2 regions of the Actinomadura sp. NEAU-AAG7 genome follow, and region 1 is predicted to be linked to the other one. Evidence: riboswitches for the same ligand, from Rfam matches in the RefSeq annotation. Region 1 holds a riboswitch; the other holds the start of a gene.
What was found. Region 1 has a riboswitch for S-adenosylmethionine ahead of thrC (threonine synthase). Riboswitches for the same ligand answer to the same signal wherever they lie in the genome.
Positions count from the first base shown of each region.

Region 2: it holds a riboswitch for S-adenosylmethionine, as region 1 does, so the genes downstream of both, KLI87_RS12230 (aminotransferase class V-fold PLP-dependent enzyme) here and thrC (threonine synthase) in region 1, are expected to answer to the same signal.

Region 1 is NZ_JAHFZY010000001.1:2,030,971-2,042,124, forward strand. Features, by position in the region: gene KLI87_RS40950 (serine/threonine-protein kinase) at 1-1,136, opposite strand, end outside; gene KLI87_RS09340 (RNA polymerase sigma factor) at 1,192-1,743, shown strand; gene KLI87_RS09345 (sulfotransferase) at 1,864-2,946, shown strand; gene KLI87_RS09350 (trehalose-6-phosphate synthase) at 2,929-4,413, opposite strand; gene KLI87_RS09355 (cation diffusion facilitator family transporter) at 4,513-5,475, shown strand; SAM riboswitch class I at 5,586-5,727, shown strand; gene thrC (threonine synthase) at 5,744-6,988, shown strand; gene KLI87_RS09365 (MoaD/ThiS family protein) at 7,032-7,310, shown strand; gene KLI87_RS09370 (hypothetical protein) at 7,354-7,959, shown strand; gene KLI87_RS09375 (hypothetical protein) at 8,015-8,275, shown strand; gene KLI87_RS09380 (DUF4760 domain-containing protein) at 8,497-9,102, shown strand; gene groL (chaperonin GroEL) at 9,622-11,154, shown strand, end outside.
Region 2 is NZ_JAHFZY010000002.1:621,993-633,146, reverse strand. Features, by position in the region: gene KLI87_RS12245 (hypothetical protein) at 1-74, opposite strand, end outside; gene KLI87_RS12240 (hypothetical protein) at 417-785, opposite strand; gene KLI87_RS12235 (SseB family protein) at 782-4,801, opposite strand; gene KLI87_RS12230 (aminotransferase class V-fold PLP-dependent enzyme) at 4,863-6,089, opposite strand; SAM riboswitch class IV at 6,206-6,322, opposite strand; gene KLI87_RS12225 (hypothetical protein) at 6,373-6,744, shown strand; gene KLI87_RS12220 (transglycosylase domain-containing protein) at 6,789-9,479, opposite strand; gene KLI87_RS12215 (FKBP-type peptidyl-prolyl cis-trans isomerase) at 9,830-10,975, opposite strand.

The DNA of each region.
Region 1 (11,154 bases):
GTCGCGGGCTCGCCGCCGGCGGCGGGCTTGGGCGGGACGCGCATCTCGGACGTGTGCACGTCGTCCGGGCTGGACGGCGAGGGCGACGGCGGCGGCTGGTCGAATATCGTCTGCGGCGCCTGACCGGCCGCGGGCGCCGGGGGCCGCTCGGGAGCGGCGCCCTGCTTCTGCGCCCCCTGCGCCTGCCCGCCCCGTGCCTGCCCGCCCTGTGCCTGCCCGCCCTGTGCTTGCCCGCCGTGCTTCTGCGCGACCGTGCCGTCCTGGTAGTAGTCCTGGATGGTCGCGTCCGGCTCGATGACGGGGGCCGCCGCGTACGCGGGCGGGACCGCGGCGCCGGGCAGCACCGTCGGGCGCAGCGTGGACAGCGCCTCGGCGAACGCCTCGGCGGTCGGCCACCGCTTCTCCCGCTCGGTCTCCAGCGCCCGCAGGATGACCTCGTCGGCGGCGGGCGGCAGCCCCTCGCGCATCTCGCTCGGCGGCGTCTTGACCGGCGCCGGGCCGGGGGCGCGTCCGGTGACCATGTGGTAGGTGAGCGCGCCGAGCCCGTACACGTCGGCGCGCACGTCGAGGCCGCCGCCGAACCGCGCCTGCTCGGGCGACATGTAGCCGGGCGTGCCGACCGGCAGCGTGAACGCGCCGGAGGCGTGCGCGAGCGCCTTGGCCAGCCCGAGGTCGGCGATGAGCAGCTTCTCGCCGCCGCTGTTGGTCGACTGGAACAGCACGTTGGACGGCTTGAGGTCGCGGTGGATCACGCCGAGCGTGTTGATCACCTCGACGCCGTAGGCGATCTCCTCGGCGAGCGCCAGGGCCTCGTTGACCGGAAGTGGCCGCTCTCGCATCCGGTCGCCGAGCGTCCCCCGGTCGGCGTAGGACATCACGAAATAGGGGCGCCCGTCGGGGAGCTCACCGATGTCGTGCACCCGCACCAGCCGCTCGGAGTCGGCCCGGCGCAGGATCCTGGCCTCCTCAAGGAACCGGTTGCGCACGTCGAGGTCGTCGATCAGGCTTCCGGACAGGACTTTTATCGCGACCTGCGAGTCGAGCGCGTCGTCGTGCCCGAGCCATACAGAGGCGAACGCCCCCGAACCCAGGACGCGATCGATTCGGTAACGGCCGACTGATGGTGGGAACGACACTCCCGTATCATCCCAACAAACGGGGTGAGTGTGCGAACGAGCATTGAGGCGCCGCATGGCATTCGACGAAAGGACCGAGGAGCTGGCGGTCAAGGCCGCCCAGGGCGACCAGTCCGCGCTGAACGAGCTTCTCCGCAAGATCGAACCGGACGTGCTGCGGCACAGCTCCCGGTTCCTACCCTGCCGGCAGGACGCCGAGGAGGCATGCCAGGACGCGTTGCTGCAGGTCGCGCGGAACATCCATCGCTTTGAGGGGCGGTCGCGCTTCAGCACGTGGCTGCACGTCGTCGTCGCGAACTCCGCGCGCTCGACCTACCGGTCGCTGAAGCGCCGCTCGGTCGAGCAGGCGGGCGAGCTCCCGCAGCAGCGCCCCGACCCGCGCCGCACCAGCGTGATCGCCGGTTCGCGCGTCGACATCCTCGACGCCATGGAGGACCTGGAGGCGCGCAAGCCCGACCTCATCCAGGCGCTCGTCCTGCGGGACGTGTCGCAACTGGAGTACGCGGAGATCGCCGAGCAGCTCAAGCTGCCGCTCGGGACGGTCAAGTCCCGCATCCACGAGGCGCGCAAGCAGGTCCGCCAGACCCTCGGCGAGTCCTACACCTGACCCGCTTCCCCCTCCGCGCCCCAACCCGGTGGGGCGGAACGTCAACGGCTCGGTCATCGACCGGCAACCATGCCGTAAGTGGGAGGGCGCCGGGCGGGCGCGTCGGTCACCATGCCGAGCATGTCTCCAGCCCAGCTCGGCTCCCGCTCCGACCGTCCCGTCCGTCCCGCCCGCCTGGAGGGGCTCGGGGGCGGCGTCCGGCCCGGTCCGCCCGACCGCCCCATCTTCGTCTTCGGCTGCCCCCGGTCGGGGGCGACGCTGCTGCGGCTCATGCTGCACTCGCATCACCGCATCGCGATCCCCACCGAGACGAAGTTCGTCCTGCCCGCCTACACGGCGCGGTTCGAGTTCGGTGACCTCGGCGAGAGCGAGAACAGGCGGGCGCTGGCGGAGTGGCTCACCGGAAGCAGGCGGACGCGGTTCCACGCCCTCGGCCTGGACGCGGCCGAGGTCGCCGAGGAGATCGCCGCCGGTCCGCCCACGCTCGGGTCGGCGCTCGCGCTCGTGTTCCACGCCTACGCGCGCCACTGCGGGAAGGCGCGCTGGGGCGACCGGCGCCCGAGCTACGCCCGGCACGTGGGGACGCTGCTGCGGATGTTCCCCGGCGCGCAGTTCGTCCACCTCGTCCGGGACGGGCGGGACTGCGTCGCGTCGCTGCGCGAGATGCCCTGGTACGAGCACGACGTCCACCACGCGATCTCGGTGTGGCGGGAGACGATCGACATCGGGCGGCGGCTCGCCGGGCGCCTCGGCCCGGACGCCTACTACGAGCTCCAGTACGAACGGCTCATCGCGGACCCGGCCGACGAGCTGATCCGGCTCTGCGAGTTCCTCGGCGAGGACTTCGACCCCGCGATGACCCACCCGCAGGTCGCCCACGGAGGGTTCCCCGTCCCGCCGCCGCGCGGATCGCACGCCCGCGCCTCGATCACCGCCGACCACGTCGGCTCCTGGGCCGAGCGGCTCGAACCGTGGGAGATCGCGCTGGCCGAGGCCGCGTTCGGCGAGCGGCTGGCCGAGTACGGGTACGAGCCGAGCGGGCTGCCCAAGCCGTCCGCCGCGCGGCTCGCCCGCCTCGGCCGGACCAGCGCGCACCGCCGGATGGCGCAGCACAAGGCCGACCTGCGCGAGCGGTGGCAGCGCCGGCACGAGCCCGGCCCGGTGGAGTCCCTGCTCAGGGCCGTCTCAGTCGAGGGCGGCTAGCTGGCCCGCGAACCAGCGGCGCGGCGGCAGCGCGGTCGCGGCGGCGGCCAGCCGCGCGCAGCGTTCCGCGCGCCGCTCGCGCGGCATCAGCAGCGCCCGGTGCAGCGTCTCCGCCGTCTGCGAGACGTCGAACGGGTTCACCATGAGCGCGTCGCCCGACAGCTCCGCCGCCGCCCCCGCCTCCCGCGACAGCACCAGCGCGCACCCCCGCTCCGACAGGACGGGCCCCTCTTTGGCGACGAGGTTCATGCCGTCCCGGATCGGGTTGACCAGCAGCACGTCGGCGACGCGGTAGGCGGCGAGCGAGCGCGGGTAGTCGTCGTTGACCTGGAGGACCAGCGGGTCCCAGTCCGGCGTCCCGAACTCGTCGGTGATCTGCTTGGCCGTCCGCTGCACGGCCGCCGTGTACTCCCGGTATTCGGACAGGTCGTAACGCGACGGGTAGGCGAACGCCAGATGGACGACCCGTCCGTGCCATTCCGGATGGTTGACGAGCAGCTCCCGGTAGGCGGCGAGGCCCCGGACGATGTTCTTCGACAGCTCCGTCCTGTCGATGCGCACGATGAGCTGCCGGTCGCCCACCTGGTCGCGCAGCGCCCGCGCCCGCTCCACGACGTCCTGCTCGGCGGCGCGGCGGCGCAGCGCGTCCCCGTCCACCCCGAGGCCGTGCACGCCGACCCGGGTGGCCTGCCCCGCGCGGGTGACGGTCCCGGCCGCCCGGTCCACGCGCGCGCCCGGCAGGAACCGCTCGCAGCAGTCGAGGAACGCCGCCGCCCAGCGCCCGGTGAGGAACCCGGCGTGGTCGGCGCCGAGGACGCCGTGCAGGACCTGCGCGCCGATGTCGTCCGGGAGCAGGCGGTAGTAGTCCGGCGGCGCCCAGGGCGTGTGCGAGAAGTGCACGATCCGCAGGTCGGGACGCCGGTCGCGGAGCATCCTCGGCGCGAGCGACAGGTGGTAGTCCTGGATCGCGACCTTCGCCCCGGGAGCCGCGTCCCGGGCGAGCGCGTCGGCGAACGCCGCGTTGTACGCCTCGTAGGACTGCCAGTCCCGCCGCGCCCTCGCGTCGAAGTGCGGGACGCGCGGGGTGTCGAACAGCAGGTGGTGGACGAACCAGAGCGTCGAGTTGGCGACGCCGTTGTAGGCGCGGTGGAAGGTGTCGGCGGGGACGTCCAGCATCCGGACGGCCGCGCCGCCGATGTCGTGCCCGTCCAGGTCGAGCCGCCCCTCGGGGGCCCGGCGGGCGGCGGCGCGGTCTGCGTCCCCGAGGCTCGCGCACACCCAGAGCACGCCCGGGTCGCCGCGTCCGGGACCGGGAAAGCGCGGCGGGCCCGGATCGGGGCCCGCGCCCACGACCCCCGCGAGGCCCGAGACCAGCCCGCCCCCGCCCCGCCGCATGACGAGCCCGCCGTCCTCCGACAGCGAGAACGACACCGGGCCCCGGTTCGACGCCACCAGCACTTGGCTCATGACGGCAGGGTCTCAGCCGCGACCGCCGCCCACCAAGCACCCCGCGCGGACGTGACCTCCCTCTCGGTTAGCCGGATCCGCTCCGGGTAACGCGTCGGGATGAGCAGGGCCGAAACGAACAAGACCGTGCTCGTCGCCGGTGCCGCGAACCTCATCCTGACCTTCACCAAGCTGGTGGCCGGGTTGCTCGCGGGATCGAGCGCGATGCTCGCCGAGACGGCGCACTCCGCCGCCGACACCCTCAACCAGGGCTTCCTCTACGCGTCACTGCGGCGCAGCGCACGCCCCCCCGACCCCCGCCACCCCTTCGGCTACGGCAACGAGCGCTACTTCTGGTCGCTGCTCGCCGCGTTCGGGATCTTCGTCGCCGGCGCCGGGTTCTCGATCTTCGAGGGCATCCTGACGATGACCGGGCACGGCGGCGAGGGGACGCAGGTGTGGCTCGCCTACGCCGTCCTCGGGCTCGGCGTGGTGCTGGAGGGCGGGTCCTGGGTGCGGGCCTTCACGCAGGCGCGCCGGGAGACCCGCGACAACGGCCGCGACCTCGTCGACCACGTCCGCCGGACGCCCGACGTGACCTTCAAGGCCGCCCTCTTCGAGGACTCCGCCGCCGTGGTCGGCCTCGCGATCGCCGCCGCCGGGCTGACGCTGCGCGAGATCACCGGCTCCTCGTTCTGGGACGGGCTCGCCTCCGTCCTCATCGGCCTGCTGCTGGTGACGGTCGCGCTCGCCCTCGGCCGCGACAGCATGGGCCTGCTGATCGGCCGCGCCGCCGACCCCGCCGACCTGCGCCGGATCCGCGCCGAGATCGTCGGCGCGGACGGCGTCACCGGCGTGGACGAGCTGCTCACCATGCACTTCGGCCCCGACGAGCTGCTCGTCGCCGCCAAGGTCCACTTCTCGGACGCCATCAGCGCCGACGAGGCCGAGGACGTCGCGGGCGAGATCGACCGGCGGCTCCGCGAGCGGGTGCCGATCGTCCGGCACGTCTTCCTCGACCCGACCCAGCGCCCCCGCCCGGCCGAGGACGCCCCCAGCGTGATCAAGGACTCATCCGGGTAACGTCTCCAACGGCGGACCCACCTGTCTGGAACCCGGTCAGATCATGTAAAGTTCGCATACGAGCCGATAGCGCTCATAGCGGGGGCCTTGCCTTCGCAACAACTGAATACCGCTCATCCAGAGGGGTGGAGGGACCGGCCCGACGAAGCCCCGGCAACCACCCGGCTAGCGTGCGCTCGCGATCCTGCGGGGCCGGCCGGGAGATGGTGCCAACTCCGGCCTGCGACCAAGGTGGCGCAGGGAAGATGGGAGAAAGGCCCTCGCCCTCATGGGACTCACGCCTGCCGTTGACCTCGGACCCGCTACCGGTCTCGTCTGCCGCGAATGCGGCTCCACCCGCGACCTCGGCCCGCACTACGTGTGCGAGGAGTGTTTCGGTCCGCTGGAGATCTCCTACGACTTCGGCGGGATCACCCGCGCCGACATCGAGTCCGGCCCTAGCAACATCTGGCGGTACCGGGGGCTGCTGCCCGTCCCGGCGTCCGTCGTCGACACCCCCAACACCGAGCCCGGCCTGACCCGGCTCGTCCGCGCCGACAACCTCGCCGAGAGCCTCGGCCTCCAGCGCCTGTGGGTGAAGGACGACAGCGGCAACCCGACCCACTCCTTCAAGGACCGCGTCGTCGCGGTCGCGCTCGCCGCCGCCCGCGAGCTCGGCTTCAAGGTGCTGGCCTGCCCCTCCACCGGGAACCTCGCCAACGCCGTCGCCGCCGCGGCGGCCCGCGCGGGGATCCGCAGCGCGGTGTTCGTGCCGTCCGACCTGGAGTCGCAGAAGATCATCACGACCGCGGTCTACGGCGGGACGTTCGTCACCGTGGACGGCAACTACGACGACGTCAACCGGCTCGCCTCCGAGATCGCGGGGGAGCAGGACGACTGGGCGTTCGTCAACGTCAACGTCCGGCCCTACTACGCCGAGGGCTCCAAGACGCTCGGCTACGAGATCGCCGAGCAGCTCGGCTGGCGGCTGCCCGACCAGATCGTCGTGCCGGTCGCGTCCGGCTCCCAGCTCACCAAGATCGACAAGGCGTTCGGCGAGCTGGTCAAGCTGGGCCTGGTCGAGGACAAGCCCTACCGCGTGTTCGGCGCGCAGGCCACCGGCTGCGGTCCGGTGGCCGCCGCGTTCAAGGCGGGCCACGACGTCGTCCGGCCGGTGAAGCCCGACACGATCGCCAAGTCCCTCGCCATCGGCAACCCGGCGGACGGCCCCTACGTCCTGGACATCGCCCGCCGCACCGGCGGCGCGGTCGAGGACGTCACCGACGAGCAGGTCGTCGAGGGCATCCGGCTGCTCGCCCGCACCGAGGGCATCTTCGGTGAGACCGCGGGTGGCGTCACGGTCGCCACGCTGGGCAAACTGGTGGAGAGCGGCGCGCTCGACCCGTCCGCCGAGACCGTCATCATCAACTCCGGTGACGGGCTGAAGACCCTGGACGCCGTCGCGCCCGTCGCCCGGCCGTCGGCGAACATCGCCCCGACCCTGGAGGCGTTCCGCGCCGCGGGCCTCGCCTGACCTGCAAGCCGCCGACCGCGCCAGACAACGAAGGAGCCAGTACATGAGCAGCGTGTCCGTCCGCATCCCGACGATCCTGCGGACCTACACCGGCGGTGAGGCGGAGGTGAAGGCCGAGGGCGACACCCTCCGCGCGGTCGTCGCCGACCTGGAGGCCGGCTACCCCGGCATCTCCGCCCGCATCCTCGACGACTCCGGCAAGATCCGCCGCTTCGTGAACGTCTACGTGGGGGACGAGGACGTCCGGTTCGCCGAGGGCCTCGACACCACCACCCCCGACGGCGCCCAGATCTCGATCATCCCCGCCGTCGCGGGCGGCTGATGACCGGGGCTTTTCCCCTGCTGAACCCGGGTAAAGCCCCAGCATGGGCATAGCTGACGACATCGAGGGCTCGATCCTGGCGCACCCCACGGTGCGCCGGATCGAGCTCGTCGGCTCCCGGGCGCGCGGCACCGCGACCGAACTGTCCGACTGGGACTACCACGTCACCGCCGACGACTTCGGCCGCATCGCCTCCGACCTGCCCGCCCTCGTCGCGCCCTGGCGTCCGCTCGCCGCCCAGTGGGACCGCCTCGGCGACGTCGCGGGCTACCTCCTGATCTTCCCCGGCCCCACCAAGGTCGATCTGCTCTTCCCGGACGTCCCGCGCCGCTCCAACCCGCCCTGGCGCGCGGGTCCCGACACCCTCGCCGCCATGGACGCCCATTTCTGGGACTGGTCGCTGTGGCTCGTCAGCAAACGCCGCCATGGAATGAAGGACCGCGTCCGAGGCGAACTCCTCCGCATGAGCCTGCACATTCTGGAACCGCTGGGCGTCCATTCCATCCCGCCCACTCTGGAAGAGGCGGCGACCCATTACATCCGCGCCCGCGACCGCCTGGAGGCGCGCTACCGCCTGCGCCTGTCCCGCCGCCTGGAACAGGAGGTGCTCCCCCTCGTCCTCTACCGCCCGACCGGCCTGGCCTCGTAGTAGGGCGGTGTCCCGCCCGTGAGGGGTCCCGTGACGGGATGCGTAGCGTCAGAGCATGCAGGTCCTGCTCGTCATGGCAGAACTCCTCATCTGGACGCTGATTCTCCTTTTCCTCTTCGCCCTCGGCTACGCGGCGGGAGCGGCCGCCGGACTGGGCGAACCGACCTGCGTACGGATAGGCGTCTTCGCGGTAGGCGGCAGCCTCATAATGATCACTGCGATAATCCTGCGCAATTCATGGCGCGCCCGCCGGAGCGAAGAACCACCCCCTGAAAACGACCCGCCCGACATGGACCACTACTGGTCCCGGGACTAGGTCGAAGCCCGGCTGCCGCTCGTGCCGCCGCGCCCGGCGCCGCGCGGATCGAGTATCGGTCGCGTCGGCCAGAAACCGTGCGGAGCCGGTCACCGTCCAAGTTCGGGAACGGTCAGCGACTTCCCCCATCGTGACGACACCGCGGGAGGCAATCCACAATCGCCCCAGGCCGCGCGGAGCAGCCACGCGCGGACGGCCCCTCGGAAGCAGGTGCTACCGGTTTGTCGACCCTCTTGAACGTCGCGGCCCTCATCATCGCCGCCTGCGCGTTGATTCTCTCGACCCTGATCGCCCTTCGGCAGTCCCTCCTGCAAGAGAGGGCCAACGCGTCATCCGCGCTCCTCAACCTTCTCTCAGAATATCGATCGCCCGCGTTCCACAAGCGCTACGAGTACGTCTGTCGACGCCTCGCTCAGGAGCACTCTCCCGACCTCGGCCTCAGCGGCCTCCCCGAGGATGCGCAAGAGGCCGTTTATGACATCGTCTACCACTACATGGACTTCGCGACCCTGGTGGGGCTGGGCATTCTCAACGAGCGCGAGGTGCTCGCCCTGGTTCGGCGCCGCGTCACCGCGGTGTGGGATGCCATCGCCCCCTACATCGTCCGCGAGCAGGAATTGAATCCCTCGGCGGGAACGTTCTCGTTCCTCGAAGCGCTAGCCGCCCACGCGCGAACATTACCGCCCGGCCAAGGGACCCTGGCCCTCCAGTGGAGCAGGCGCGGACGTTGGACCAGGCAGCGTCTTCTCCCCAAGCACTGGCGGCTCACCTACCTTGAACGCGCGCAAGCAGAACGCGCCCGCCAACAGCAGGGCTCAGAATCCTGAACAACCGTCGACACCGGCGCATGCTCGGCATCCACCTTCAGGCCGCCAATGACATCGACGCCCGCCTAGGCATCGTTCTCATCACCCGGATTCAGGGCCGCCGGGGAGTCGACCAGGGGTCAGCGCGGTCGTCCAGGACGCCGTCCTCGGCGGCCGCTCCTCGCCCCCGGCCCGAACGCCGTCACCGTCCGTGAAGCAGGCCGCGGCACGGTCACCCCGGTATCGGGCTCTGGCTCGACACGTCTGACCAGGCTTGATGAGGCGCCATCGCAGGTGAGGCCGACTTGGGTCAGGTAGATCGACCTGTCCCCGGCGGTGAGGTGTGGCGCTTGCACTCGGCGGGGTAGAGTGCTAAAAAACGGTTGGCACTCTACTGTGGAGAGTGACAGCTTCACAGTCTGGGTCGGGGCGATGAGGCCTCAGTTCGGCGGCGGAATGGCAGCCGTCGGCGGGGGCCGTCCGTCGCGGGCGTCGGCTCGATCCTTTTTTAGCCACCTTGTTCCGGGAGGACTGGAGCCTATGGCTGCAAAGATGATCGCGTTCGACGAGGAGGCCCGCCGGGGTCTTGAGCGCGGCATGAACCAGCTCGCCGACGCCGTGAAGGTGACCCTTGGTCCCAAGGGCCGCAACGTCGTGTTGGAGAAGAAGTGGGGCGCCCCCACGATCACCAACGACGGTGTGTCGATCGCCAAGGAGATCGAGCTTGAGGACGCCTGGGAGAAGATCGGCGCCGAGCTCGTCAAGGAAGTAGCCAAGAAGACCGACGACGTCGCCGGTGACGGCACCACCACCGCGACCGTCCTGGCCCAGGCGCTGGTGCGCGAGGGCCTGCGGAACGTGGCGGCCGGGGCGAACCCGATGTCCCTCAAGCGGGGCATCGAGGCCGCGGTCGAGCGGGTGAGCGAGGAGCTGTCCAAGCTCGCCAAGGACGTGGAGACCAAGGAGCAGATCGCTTCGACCGCCTCCATCTCCGCCGGCGACCCGCAGATCGGCGAGATGATCGCCGAGGCGATGGACAAGGTCGGCAAGGAAGGCGTCATCACGGTCGAGGAGAGCCAGACCTTCGGTCTGGAGCTCGAACTGACCGAGGGCATGCGCTTCGACAAGGGCTACATCTCGCACTACTTCGTGACCGACCCCGAGCGGATGGAGGCGGTTCTCGAAGACCCGTACATCCTGATCGTTCAGGGCAAGGTGTCGGCCAACAAGGACCTGCTGCCCGTCCTTGAGGGCGTCATGCAGTCCGGCAAGTCGCTGCTGATCATCGCGGAGGACGTCGAGGCGGAGGCCCTGGCCACGCTGATCGTCAACAAGATCCGCGGCATCTTCAAGTCCGTGGCCGTCAAGGCCCCTGGCTTCGGCGACCGCCGCAAGGCCATGCTGAACGACATCGCCGTCCTCACCGGCGGCCAGGTCATCAGCGAGGACGTCGGCCTCAAGCTGGAGAACACCAGCGTCGACATGCTCGGCCGCGCGCGCAAGATCGTCATCGCCAAGGACGAGACCACGATCGTGGACGGCGCCGGTGACGCCAACGAGATCGCGGGCCGGGTCAACCAGATCCGCACCGAGATCGACAACACCGACTCCGACTACGACCGCGAGAAGCTCCAGGAGCGCCTGGCCAAGCTCGCGGGCGGTGTCGCGGTCATCAAGGCCGGCGCCGCGACCGAGGTGGAGCTCAAGGAGCGCAAGCACCGCATCGAGGACGCCGTCCGCAACGCCAAGGCCGCGGTCGAGGAGGGCATCGTCCCCGGTGGCGGCGTCGCGCTGCTGCAGGCCGGCACCAAGGCGTTCGACAAGCTGGAGCTCGCGGGCGACGAGGCCACCGGTGCCAACATCGTCAAGCGCGCTCTGGAGGAGCCGCTGAAGCAGATCGCCGTCAACGCCGGCCTTGAGGGCGGCGTCGTGGTGGAGAAGGTCCGCTCGCTCACCCCGGGCGAGGGCCTGAACGCCGCCACCGGCGACTACGTCAACATGTTCGAGTCGGGCATCCTCGACCCGGCCAAGGTGACCCGGTCCGCGCTGCAGAACGCCTCGTCGATCGCCGCG
Region 2 (11,154 bases), on a different contig from region 1:
TCGATCTTGGTGACCTTCACGTTCTCGACGGATCCGCCTTCCGCCAGGAAGTAGACGTTCAGGTACCCCTTCACGCCGGCTTTCAGCTCATCTTTGATCGGGCTGACGTTCACCGTGAGCGTCCCGGGCTTGGCCGGTGTCTCGCCCGGGGTTCCACCCGGCGTCGACGAGGGGGGCGGAGAGGGATCCTCGTACGCGAAAGCGACCGCGGAGCCGGAGCCCGCGGCGAGCACCGCCGCCGTCCCGAGCCCTACGAAGATCGGTTTTACCGCCGATCGGGAGACCACCGCCGCCGCACCTCCGCCGCGTCGCCATTGAGCGCCTGAGCCCCGGAACTCTACCCGGGGAGTCCACACCGGAATCATGCGAACACGGAACTACCGTTCAAATCAACCCCGGTTGAGCGTTGCCGTCGATCAGATGAACTCCTCGCGCACGTCCTCGATCTCCGAACTCGGCGCCCAAGCCTGCCAGATGCCCTGGTCGACGCGGTCGAGCCCGAGCCTCTCGGCCGTCGTGGCGCGGCCACCGGCGTACTCGACCCGCAGCCAGGTTTCATGCTCCCCGACGATCACGAAGCGTTCACCGCGCCACGCGCACGTCGTCCGGACATAGCGCAGGTCCTCGATCTCCGACGCCGGGACGATCCGCCGGAACCGTCCCGGACGCAGCTCCTCGAACCCGTCGGTGGGCTCGGGCGCGTACAGGCGGACCTCGCCGTCCGCACCCGGCGCGGCCTCGAAGTCGCGGCCGAGCCAGCGCGCGACGTACCCGTCCCGGATCACTGCGCCGCCTCCGATCGCCCGTCCCAGCCGTCGGGGCCGGTCGCCGCGTCCGGCCGCAGCCAGGCGAGCCTGTCGGGGTCGTACATGGCGACGAAGCGCTCGGACCGGTCGTGGCCGAGATAGTACATCTCCGCGCCGTAGGGCAGCCGGACGCTGTCGACCTTGTACTCGCGGATCGACCCCGCGCTGCCCGGCGCGAACCCGGTGCCGAGGAACGGTGCCCGCTCGATCACCCATCCGGCCTCGCCCCACGCCGCGAGTTCCGCCTCGTCCTGACCTCCGAACGGGGTCCGGTACAGGTCCGGGCAGTACGCGGGCCACCGGATGACGTACACGCCCTCGTCGGTGGGGGAGAACGACGTGTCCTCGTACAGCAGGCCCAGCGCCTCGTACAGCTGGACGGGTGTCTGTAGCTCCGTCACGTCCCCGGTCGGGTGGACGAACCCGCCGACGCGGTCGTACCCCTGGTCCAGGTACCAGCCGACGTGACCGTGCGGGACGACCTTCTGCATGATGGTCGGCTGCATGACCCGGTCGCCCTCGAAGTAGGGCTCCGGCTGCCGCGCCACCTCCTGCGGGACGTCCTCGACGGCGACCGGCGGTGGCAACTCGCGCACCACGTCGTGCGCTGTGACCAGCGGAGACGGCTCGGGCGGCGGCAGCGGCGCCTCGGGCCGCGCCGGGACCAGCCCGACCCGCACCGCCCACTCGCTCAGCGCCCGCACCTGGTCGCCGCGCAGCGACGCGCCGATCCGCGTGCCCGGGTTGAGCAGCATCGCCCAGTCCTCGCGGGGCCACGCCGCGATCAGCTCCCGGAAGTCCGCGTACACGAACCGCGCCTCCGGCAGGACCTCGCGCAGCCGCACCAGCGAGGTGAACACCTGCACGGACGTCGCGTCCTGGAGCGCCGCGTCCCACCGGAACTCGTTCTGCACCGGAGTGACCTCCAGCGGCGCGTCCGCCGGGATGGGCACCAGCACGTTAGCGTTGAGCAGCACCCGCAGGAACGCGTCGGAGTCGCCGCCGAGCGTCGCCTCGTACAACTCCTGGTCGATGCGGTTGCCCGGCTCGAACTCGGGCTCGGCCGGCCGCGGCTCCGGGGGCGCCTCGGCGACCTCCGGCGTCACGGCCTCGGGCGCGGGGACGTCCTCCCTGGGCTGCCCGCTCAGCGCCCGCACCTGCTCGCCCGGCATGGTCGCGTCGATCGGCGTGCCCGGGTTGAGGACCAGCGTCCACGCCACGTCCGGCCACGCCGACACCATCTCCAGCAGCGTCGGCATGACGAACCGCGACGACCCGATCGCCTCGTTCATCCACTTCAGCGACGTGAACAGCTGGACGCACACCTCGCCGTGCACGGGCACCGGCCGCCACGGGAAGTCCGGGTCGTCCGGCGCGATGCCCCACGGCGTCTCCGGCTCCGCCGGGACCAGCACCTGCGCGCCCAGCAGCACCTTGAAGAACGCGTCGGTGTCCCGCCGCGCCGCCGCCTCGAACAGCCGCTGCTCGACGTCGTTCTGCGGCTCGAACCCGTCCGCCATCCGCTGGACGGCCCGCTGGTCGGCCCACCGCGCGAGCCCCGGCAACTGCTGCGCCAGGATCGTTCCGCCCGCCGGGGACCCGGAGTTGATCGCCAGCGGCCACCCCTGGTCGGGCCAGTAGCGCAGCACGACCGTGAACGGCACCTTGATGTACTCGTTCCCCGTCCCGGCCGCCCGCGCCGCCTCGATCAGCCGCTCGGGCGAGGTGAACACCGGGACCACGGTCGCCCCGTCCACCTCCCGCGTCTGCCACGGGAACCCGGCGCGTCCGGGCCGCAGCGTGTAGTCCATGTCCTCGGGCGTGGGCAGCAGCACCTCCGCCCCGGCCATCGTCTGGAGGAACAGGTCATGGTCGTTGTTCGCGGCGGCCCGCAGCAACTCCCGCTCGACCTCGTTGGCGGGCTGGAACGCCGGACGCGCCCCTTCACGCTGCAACCCCCGATGCTGGGCCTGCAACTCCTCCCACTCACCCGCGTCCCCCTGCGGGGAGACCTCGTCACTCTGCGCGGCATACGGCACCTGCCCGGGAACGGCATGCTGCCCCGGCGGCCCGACCAGGGCGCCTGGCGCCGCATGCTGCGCCTGCTCGGAGCCTTCGTCACGCGCACCCGACTGCTCCGGCGCACGCGCCTCGTCCCGCACGGCCTCCGGCTCCACCACACCGGGCGCCTCCTGCGCGGCGGACGGCCCCTGCACGGCGTACGGTCCCGGCACGGTGTGCTGTTCCGACGCGCTGTGCTGACCCTGCGCGGGGGGCGGCCCCTGCGCGAGGTGTTGCCCTTGCGTGGTCTGCTGCTCTGGCGCGCCGGGTTGCCCCTGCGCGGGGGACGGCCCTTGCGCGGGGTGCTGTTCCGGCGTGGGGGACGGCCCTTGCGCGGGGTGCTGTTCCGGCGTGGGGGGCGGCCCCTGCGCGGTGTGTTGCCCTTGCGTGGTCTGCTGCTCTGGCGCGGTGGGCTGCCCCTGTGCCGGGGACGGCCCTTGCGCGGCGTGCTGCTCCGGCGCGCTGGACGGCCGCTGCGCGGGGGACGGTCCTTGCGCGGTGTGTTGTCCCTGTGCGGTGTGCTGTTCCGGCGCGCCGGGTTGCCCCTGCGTGGGGGACGGCTCTTGCGCGGCGTGCTGCTCCGGCGCGGCGTGCTGCTCCGGCGTGGGGGGCTGCTCCGGCGTGGGGGGCTGCTCCGGCGCGGTGGGCTGTGCCCGCGTGGTGGACGGCCCTTGCGCGGTGTGTTGCCCTTGCGCGGTCTGCTGCTCTGGCGCGGGGGGCTGCTCTGGCGCGGTGGGCTGTGCCCGCGTGGTGGATGGTCCCTGCGCGAGGTGTTGTCCCTGCGCGGTGTGCTGTTCCGGCGCGCTGGACGGCCGCTGCGCGGGGGACGGCTCTTGCGCGGCGTGCTGCTCTGGCGCGGTGGGCTCTGCCTGCGCGATGGAGGGCCTCTGCGCGGTGTGTTGTCCCTGTGCGGTCCGTTGTTCCGGCGCGGTGGGCTGCCCCTGTGTGGGGGACGGGCCTTGCGTCGTGTGCTGCTCCGGCGCGCTGGTCGGCGCTTGCGTAAGGGGTGCCTGCGCGGGGGACGGCTCCTGCGCGGTGTGCTGGTCCGGGGGGTTGAGCTGTCCCTGGGGGGTGGACGGTCCTGGCGTGCTGGGGCCGTCCTGCGTGGGTGGTTGCTCCTGCGCTATCGGGGGGGCTTGCGCGGCGTGCTGCGCTGGCGCGGGGACGTTGCCGTGCGCGTCGGGCTTCTCTTGCGGAGCTGCTTCCTCCCGCGCGCCGATTCGTGCCTGCGTGGTGGGAGGCTCGACAGGCCTGGTGTGGGGAGTCGGTGGGGCGGGTCGCTCCAGGGCGACTGGTTCCGCCTGTGCGGCGTGCTCGCCCCGCGTGCTCGACTCGACCTGCGCCGCGTGCGGTGCCTGCGCGGGGTGTTGGTCCGGGGCGCCGGGCTCGCCTCCTGCGGCGTGCGGGCTCGGTGCGCCAGGCCGCTCCTGCGCGGCGTGCCGCGCCGGTGCGGGGACACCGCGGTGCGCGTCGGGCTCTGGCTGGACGGGGCGGCCCACCTGGGGTGGGCGGACGTCGCCTTCGGCCACCTGGCGGATGAACCAGGCGGGCATGCGGGCCTCGATGGGGAGGGGGGCGCCGTGCCCGGCGGGGACGTCCACCGCGAGCCACCAGCGGGAGTCCGGCCAGGCTTCCGCGAGGTCGCGGAAGCGCAGCGTCATGAAGTGCCGGTGGGTCTGGCCAAGGCAGGCGTGCATCGCCGCGGGCGAGGTGTAGACCAGCACGTGGACGCGGCCCTCCTCCTCCTGGACGGGCCAGGACGGGTGGGACGTGTTCGCCAGCAGGTCGTCGACCGCGCCCGGCGGGACGGGGACGAGAAGTTCACTGTCGGCCAGGAGGCGGAAGTAGCCCTCCTGGTCCCCGGTCCGGACGCTGTCCTGAAGTCGGCGCTCCAACTCCGACGTGGGTCGCCAGGCGTCGGCCACGGTCGGCACCCCCTGTTTCTGTCTTGCTGTCCCCGACCCGCGGCAGCGGGAAGCCGCGCGACTGCCTACGCTACATGGGTGAACAGGACCAATCGCCCGCGTCGGAGAGTTCGCTGGTCAGACGGGTGAGCGCGGCGAGCAGCCGGTCGATGTGCCCGGTCGTCGTACCGACCCCGAAGCTCGCGCGGACGGCGGATCCGTCACCCGTCGCGCCGTCGGCCGACAGCAGGTGCCGGACGAACGGGTGCGCGCAGAACTTGCCGTCGCGGACGCCGATGCCGTGCCGTTCCGACAGGGCCAGCGACACCTCGCGGGCGGCGAGGCCGTCCACGGTGAAGGAGACGATGCCGACGCGCGGGCCGCCGCCCCACAGCGTGAGTTCGCGGACGCCGGGGATCGCGGCGAGGCCGGTGCGCAGCCGGGTGAGGAGGCGCTCCTCGTGGGCGGCGAGGTCGCTCCAGTGCGGGGCGAGGGCCTCGCAGGCGGCGGCGAGGGCGATGGCGCCGAGGACGTTGGGGGTGCCCGCCTCGTGGCGCTGCTCGGCGGAGGACGCCCAGCGGACGGTGGAGGTGACCGACGCGCTGGCGCCGCCGCCCTTCAGGTAGGGCTCGGCGGCGCGCAGCCAGTCGGCGCGTCCGGCGAGGACGCCCGCGCCGAACGGCGCGTAGAGCTTGTGGCCGGAGAACGCGACGTAGTCGAGGTCGAGCGCGGTCATGTCGAGGGGGCGGTGCGGGACGAGTTGCGCCGCGTCCACGGCGATGCGGGCGCCGTGCCCGCGCGCGACGCGGGCGAGTTCGCCGATCGGCCACAGCTCGCCGGTGACGTTGGACGCGGCGGTGACCACGAGCAGCCGGGGGCCGGTGGGCGCGGCGGCGAGGGCGCGGTCGGCGAGCGCGACGGCCTCGGCGGGCGTCGCCGGGGCGGGCAGCCGGACGGGCCGCCGCCACGGCAGCAGCGACGCGTGGTGCTCGGTCTCGAACGTGACGACGGTCGTGCCGGGCGGCACGGCGTGCGCGAGGAGGTTCATCGCGTCGGTGGTGTTGCGGGTGAACACGACGGCGGCGCGGCGCCACGCGCCGAGGAACCCGCGGACCGTCTCGCGTGCGTTCTCGTACGCCTCGGTCGTCACCTGGGACGCGTGGCCCGCGCCGCGGTGGACGCTGCTGTAGTAGGGCAGCGCGCGGGTGACGGCCTCGTGCACCGCCTCCAGGCAGGGGGCGGACGCGGCGTAGTCGAGGTTGGCGTAGGGGACGCGGCGTCCGTCGTCCAGCGGGACGAGGGAGTCGGCGCCGATCACATTGGGTCGAACCCCGACCCCCGAGCGAGGCGTCACAGAGAGCGTCGGACGGACGGGAGCGGGGGTGAGCGTGGGCACAGGAGACCTTCCGGGGTCAGGGACCCCGCGAAGGGTGGGGTCCGCGCTTGCCGGGACGCGTTCTCGCGCTCGGCCAGGTCTTCACCCGGGGCACCCCATCGCGGACGAAGGGTTGCCGGCCAGCGAGCCGGGGCTTGGCGCTGGCGCTCATGACCTAATGCGGAAGTATATGCGGAGCCTTACGGGGATCAAAGGGGAGGGTGCGATGCGGTACCGGGTGGGTGGGGTGCTGGCCGCGGTGCTGCTCGGCGCGTCGAGCGCGTGCGGGGTGCTGAGCGGCGGCGGCGACACCGGCAAGGTGTGCGCCGACACCAGGCAGGCGTTCCAGCAGTACGTGACGCGGGTGCGGAGCGTGTCGGCGGCCGAACCCGGCCAGTGGCGGGAGGCCACCGGGCAGCTCGCCGGACGCCTGGACGGGCTGGCGGGCAAGACCGACGACGCCGCGCTGAAGAAGGCGCTGAAGGCGGAGGCGGACCGGCTGCGTTCGGCGGCCACGGCCCTCGGCACCGGCGACGCGTCCCAGCTGAACGCCGCGATGACCGAGGCGCCCGCCCAGATCGGCAAGGCCTGCGACTGACCCGGGAACGGGGCCCGGCCGTGCGGGCCGGGTCCCGTTCCGGGTCAGGAGTTCAACCCCGGACGGTTCGGACCGCCTCCGCCGCCGTCCCCGCCACCGGGGCCACCGCCGCCGCCGTCCCCGCCGTCGCCCCCTCCGGGGCCGCCGCCGTCCCCGCCGCCCGGCGGTTCGGGATCGTGCGTCGGCAGGCGGGTGGGCGGAACCGGGATCTCGGGGGTGTCGGGCCTGGTGGTCGGCGTCTCGCGGGGCTGGACGGGGGTGCGCGGGACCTGCGGCAGGCCCGGGGTCGGGATGACCGGGCCGCCGTCACCGCCGCCCGGCGTCTCCGAGGGCGAGCCGAACTCCTTCTGCTCGTATCCCTTGATGTTGACCGCGTCGCTCATGTAGGAGTTCCAGATCTGCGCGGGGAGCTGGCCCCCGTACGCGCCGTACCCGGGGATGTTGAGCGGCTTGTTGTCGGCCCGGAACATCGCGACCGACGTCGCCATCTGCGGGATGAACCCGTTGAACCAGATCGCGCGGCCCTCGTTGGTGGTGCCGGTCTTGCCCGCGACCTCGCGGCCGTCGGGGAGCTGCGCGGCGCGTCCCGTGCCGCCCTGGACGACCTGCTGCATCGCGTAGGTCGCGTCCCGCGCGGTGCGGGTGCTGAACGCCCGGTCGCCCTTCTCGGTGAACGTGCGCTTCTCGCCCTCGTCGTCGGTCACCGACTTGACCACGTAGGGCGCCTTGTGGACGCCCTCGGCCGCGAACGTCGCGTACACCCCCGCCTGCTGGACGGGGTGCAGCGACACCACCCCGAGCGGGAAGGAGGGCGCGGCGCGCTGCGCGGGCGACATCTGCGCGGCGGGGATGCCCATCTTCTCGGCCATCTCGGCGATCCGGCGGGTGCCGATGTCCTGGCCGAGGTTGACGTAGGCGGTGTTGATCGAGTGCTCGGTGGCGGTGACGAGGTCGACCTGCCCGAAGTTCTCGCCGCTGTCGTTCTCGATGGGGTGGCCGTTGTAGTACTGCGGTGAGCTGCCGTCGTAGGAGCTGCTCAGGCTCTTGCCGTCCTCCAGCGCGGCGGCGAGCGCGATGGGCTTGAAGCCCGACCCGACCTGCGCGGTGTCGTAGAAGGCGCTGCTGGCCATCTCCGAGAGGTAGTCGCGGCCGCCGTAGAACGCCAGCACCTGCCCGGTGGAGGGGTCGACCGACACGACCGCCGTGCGGATGCGCTTGCTCATCCCGTCGGGGGTGTTGGCCGTCACCGCGCGGCGGGTCGCGTCCATCAGCCTCCGGTCGAAGGTCGTGGTGATCTTGAGCCCGGAGCGGTTGATCTCGTCCTCGCTGTAGCCGCGGCGCTCGATGAGCTCCTTCTTGGCCACGTTGACCATGTAGCCCTTCTGGCCCTTGAGGATGTCGGTGATCTTCTGGTTGACCGGCGCGGGGAAGCGCATCGCGGCGGCCTGCGCGGGCGTCACCGCGCCGTCCCGGACCATGTTCGCGACGACCGCGTGCCAGCGCTGCTCGGCGTAGGCGCGCCGCGCGCCGCTCGGGTCGGAGAAGTTGCTCGGCTGCTGGATCGCGGCGGCGAGGTAGGCGCCCTCGGCCGGGGTCAGCTCGGAGACGTCCTTGTTGTAGTACGCCTTGGCGGCGGCCTGCACCCCGTAGGCGTCGCGTCCGAAGTAGATGGTGTTGAGGTACTGCTCCAGGATCCAGTTCTTCGACTTCTCCCGGCCGACCTTCAGGGAGACCATGATCTCCTTGAGCTTGCGGGTGACGGACCGCTCCTTGCCGATGCCGCCGTAGTAGTTGCGGACCATCTGCTGGGTGATCGTCGACCCGCCCTGCAACTGCTCGCCGGTCACCGTGGACCAGAACGCGCGCCCCGTCCCCTGCACCGAGACGCCCGGGTCCTCGTAGAAGCTGCGGTTCTCGGCCGCGATCACCGCGTTCCGCACGCCCGGCGGGATCTTGTCGAGGGTGACGGCGTCGCGGTTGACGCCCGTCTTGGCGATCATCGTCTTGCCGTCGGAGTAGTAGAACGCCGGGCCCTGCGCGACGGCCTGCTCCTGCGGCGAGGGCACGGGCGTGAACAGGTAGGCGACGGCGAACGCGCCGATGAGGAACCCGATGAGCCCGAGCAGGGTGAACAGGATCCGCCGCGTGTAGCGGGCCTTGCGGCTGCGCGTCTTCTTGGGCCTGCGGCCGCCGCCCTTTCCTCCCTTGCCGCCGCGTGCGGGCGGCGGGGGGCCGGCGCGTCCGGCGGCCGGGGCGGGCGGCCCGGCGCGTCCGGGCGTTTCCGACATGGCGGCTGTCTCCTCGGGCACCTTCTCGGACCTGCGGGGTTCGTCGGACTCCTCGGACGGCTCGCCGTCCGCGTCCTCGGGGTCGGCGGCCGCGTCCTCCGGCTCGGCGTCCGCCGCTTCGGGCTCGCCGGTCGCGCCTTCGGGCCCGGCGGCCGGTTCGTCGGGTGACTTGTGGTGGTCCAGGGGCGTTTCTGGGACGGCGGTTTCGACGCCGCCCTCGTCCGCGGCGGGGGTTTCGGCCGCCTTGTGTCCGTTTCGAGATATGTGGTCGTCGCCGGAAATCGCGTCGCCGCCGGACGAATCGCCGTCGCGCTGCTCCCGGTCACGGGCGGTGGTCGCCACGCCGGCGCCGCCCTCTTCCGGCGGTGCGGCCGCGCTGTCGTCACGATTGATTTCGCCCGGCCCGCCGGGCTCGTCGCCCTCAGGACCCTTTCTGCCGATGCTCACAAGCCCCCCGTGATTAATGCGTTACAGACGATACCCGAGGGCGTCCATGCGTCGGGCGGCTCCGTTCCAAGGCGGTCGCGGCACACGCTCGGGTTCCCGTCGCTCCATTAGGAGGACGACCGGTGAGCCCGCGAGGTTGTCGTGACGGACGTCGCAAAAGCCGTGAGAACGCCGTTCCCGGCCCTATCTGGCACGGGGGAGAACGCCGGACGACACCGGGGTGAACGCGTCCTCAGGCCGCCCTGAAGCCTTCCTGAACGCGGGGCCCCGAACGCCGGGGCCCTGGAACCGAAAGAGCGGCGGGGCCCCTTCCGGGTGCCCCGCCGCTCTCGGATGGTCCGCCGGGCGGCCTACTTCACGACCTTGGCGAGGATGTCGACGATGAACACCAGCGTGTCGGTGCCCTTGATCCCGGCCTGGGTGTTGCCCTTCTTGCCGTAGCCCTCCTCGGGCGGCAGGACGAGCATCAGGCGGCTGCCGACCTTCGCGCCGGTCAGGCCCTTGTCGAAGCCGGGGACGGTGCCGCCGGTGCCGATCGGGAACTTGGCGGGCTGGCCGTTGGTGAAGCTGGAGTCGAAGACCTTACCGCCGTCCCAGAGCTGCCCCTGGTAGTTGACGATCGCCTCGTCGCCCTTGGCGAGCGCCGGGCCCGTGCCCTGGACGAGGGTCTTGACCTGGAGCTTGGACGGCGCGTCCTCCTTGGGCATCGTGACCTTCGGGGCCTTGCCCGCGCCCTGGTCCTCGACCTTGGGGAGCTTCTTGTCGTCGAGCTTCTGCGCCGCGCCCTGCGGGGCTTGGTTCTTGTGGATCGTGGCCTGCACGTCCACGACGAACACGACCGAGTCGTCCTTGCCGAGGCCGAGCTGGGTGCCCTGCTCGCCGAAGCCCATCGCCGGCGGGATCTCCAGGATCACGCGGCTGCCGACGGTCTGCCCGAGCAGGCCCTTGTCGAGGCCCTTGACGCCGCTCTTGCCGACGACCAGCGGCCGGTCGGGCTGGCCCTGCTGCTGCTGGTAGGACGAGCCGAGCTGCTTGCTGGTGCTCTTGTCCTTGGAGTCTTCGGAGGAGGCCGCCTTCGACCACTGGTAGAAGACGTACTTGACGTACATGTTGTCGCCGTCGGCGATCGCGGGCCCGGTGCCCTTGATCGCGGTGGTCACCTTGAGCTCGTCCGCCGGTTCGAGGCTCTTGGGGATCTTCACCTTCGGCTCGGACGCGAACTTGCCGCTCACCGACAGCTCGGGGCCGGGGCGGGTGACCCAGTAGGCGGTGCCGCCGACGACCAGGGCCAGCGCGACGACGACGCCGGCGGCCGCCGCGAACCGCCGCTTGCGGGCCTGCGCCGCGGTCAGCCCCGACGGGCGGGAGGGTCCGCTGCCGCGCCCCGCGCTGATGCCGTGCGGGGTGAACTCCGGGCTGCGGATGCTCTTGGCTGCCGGGATCTTCGCCTTCGCCTTGACCGCCGGCTCGCCCCGGGGCTTGTCATCCTCGGACATGTTTCCTCACTCGCTCCGGGTTCGACGACATCACGAACTGTGCCACCCTTCCACCACCGGTCTAAGCACAGCGTGAAAACCGAGCAAAGGCGGCCGACCCGCAATCTACCGGTCAAAACCACGGCCGGTGCTGGTCCGGGAGGGCGCATGGCAGGGGAACGGAGCCGTCAGGATACTCG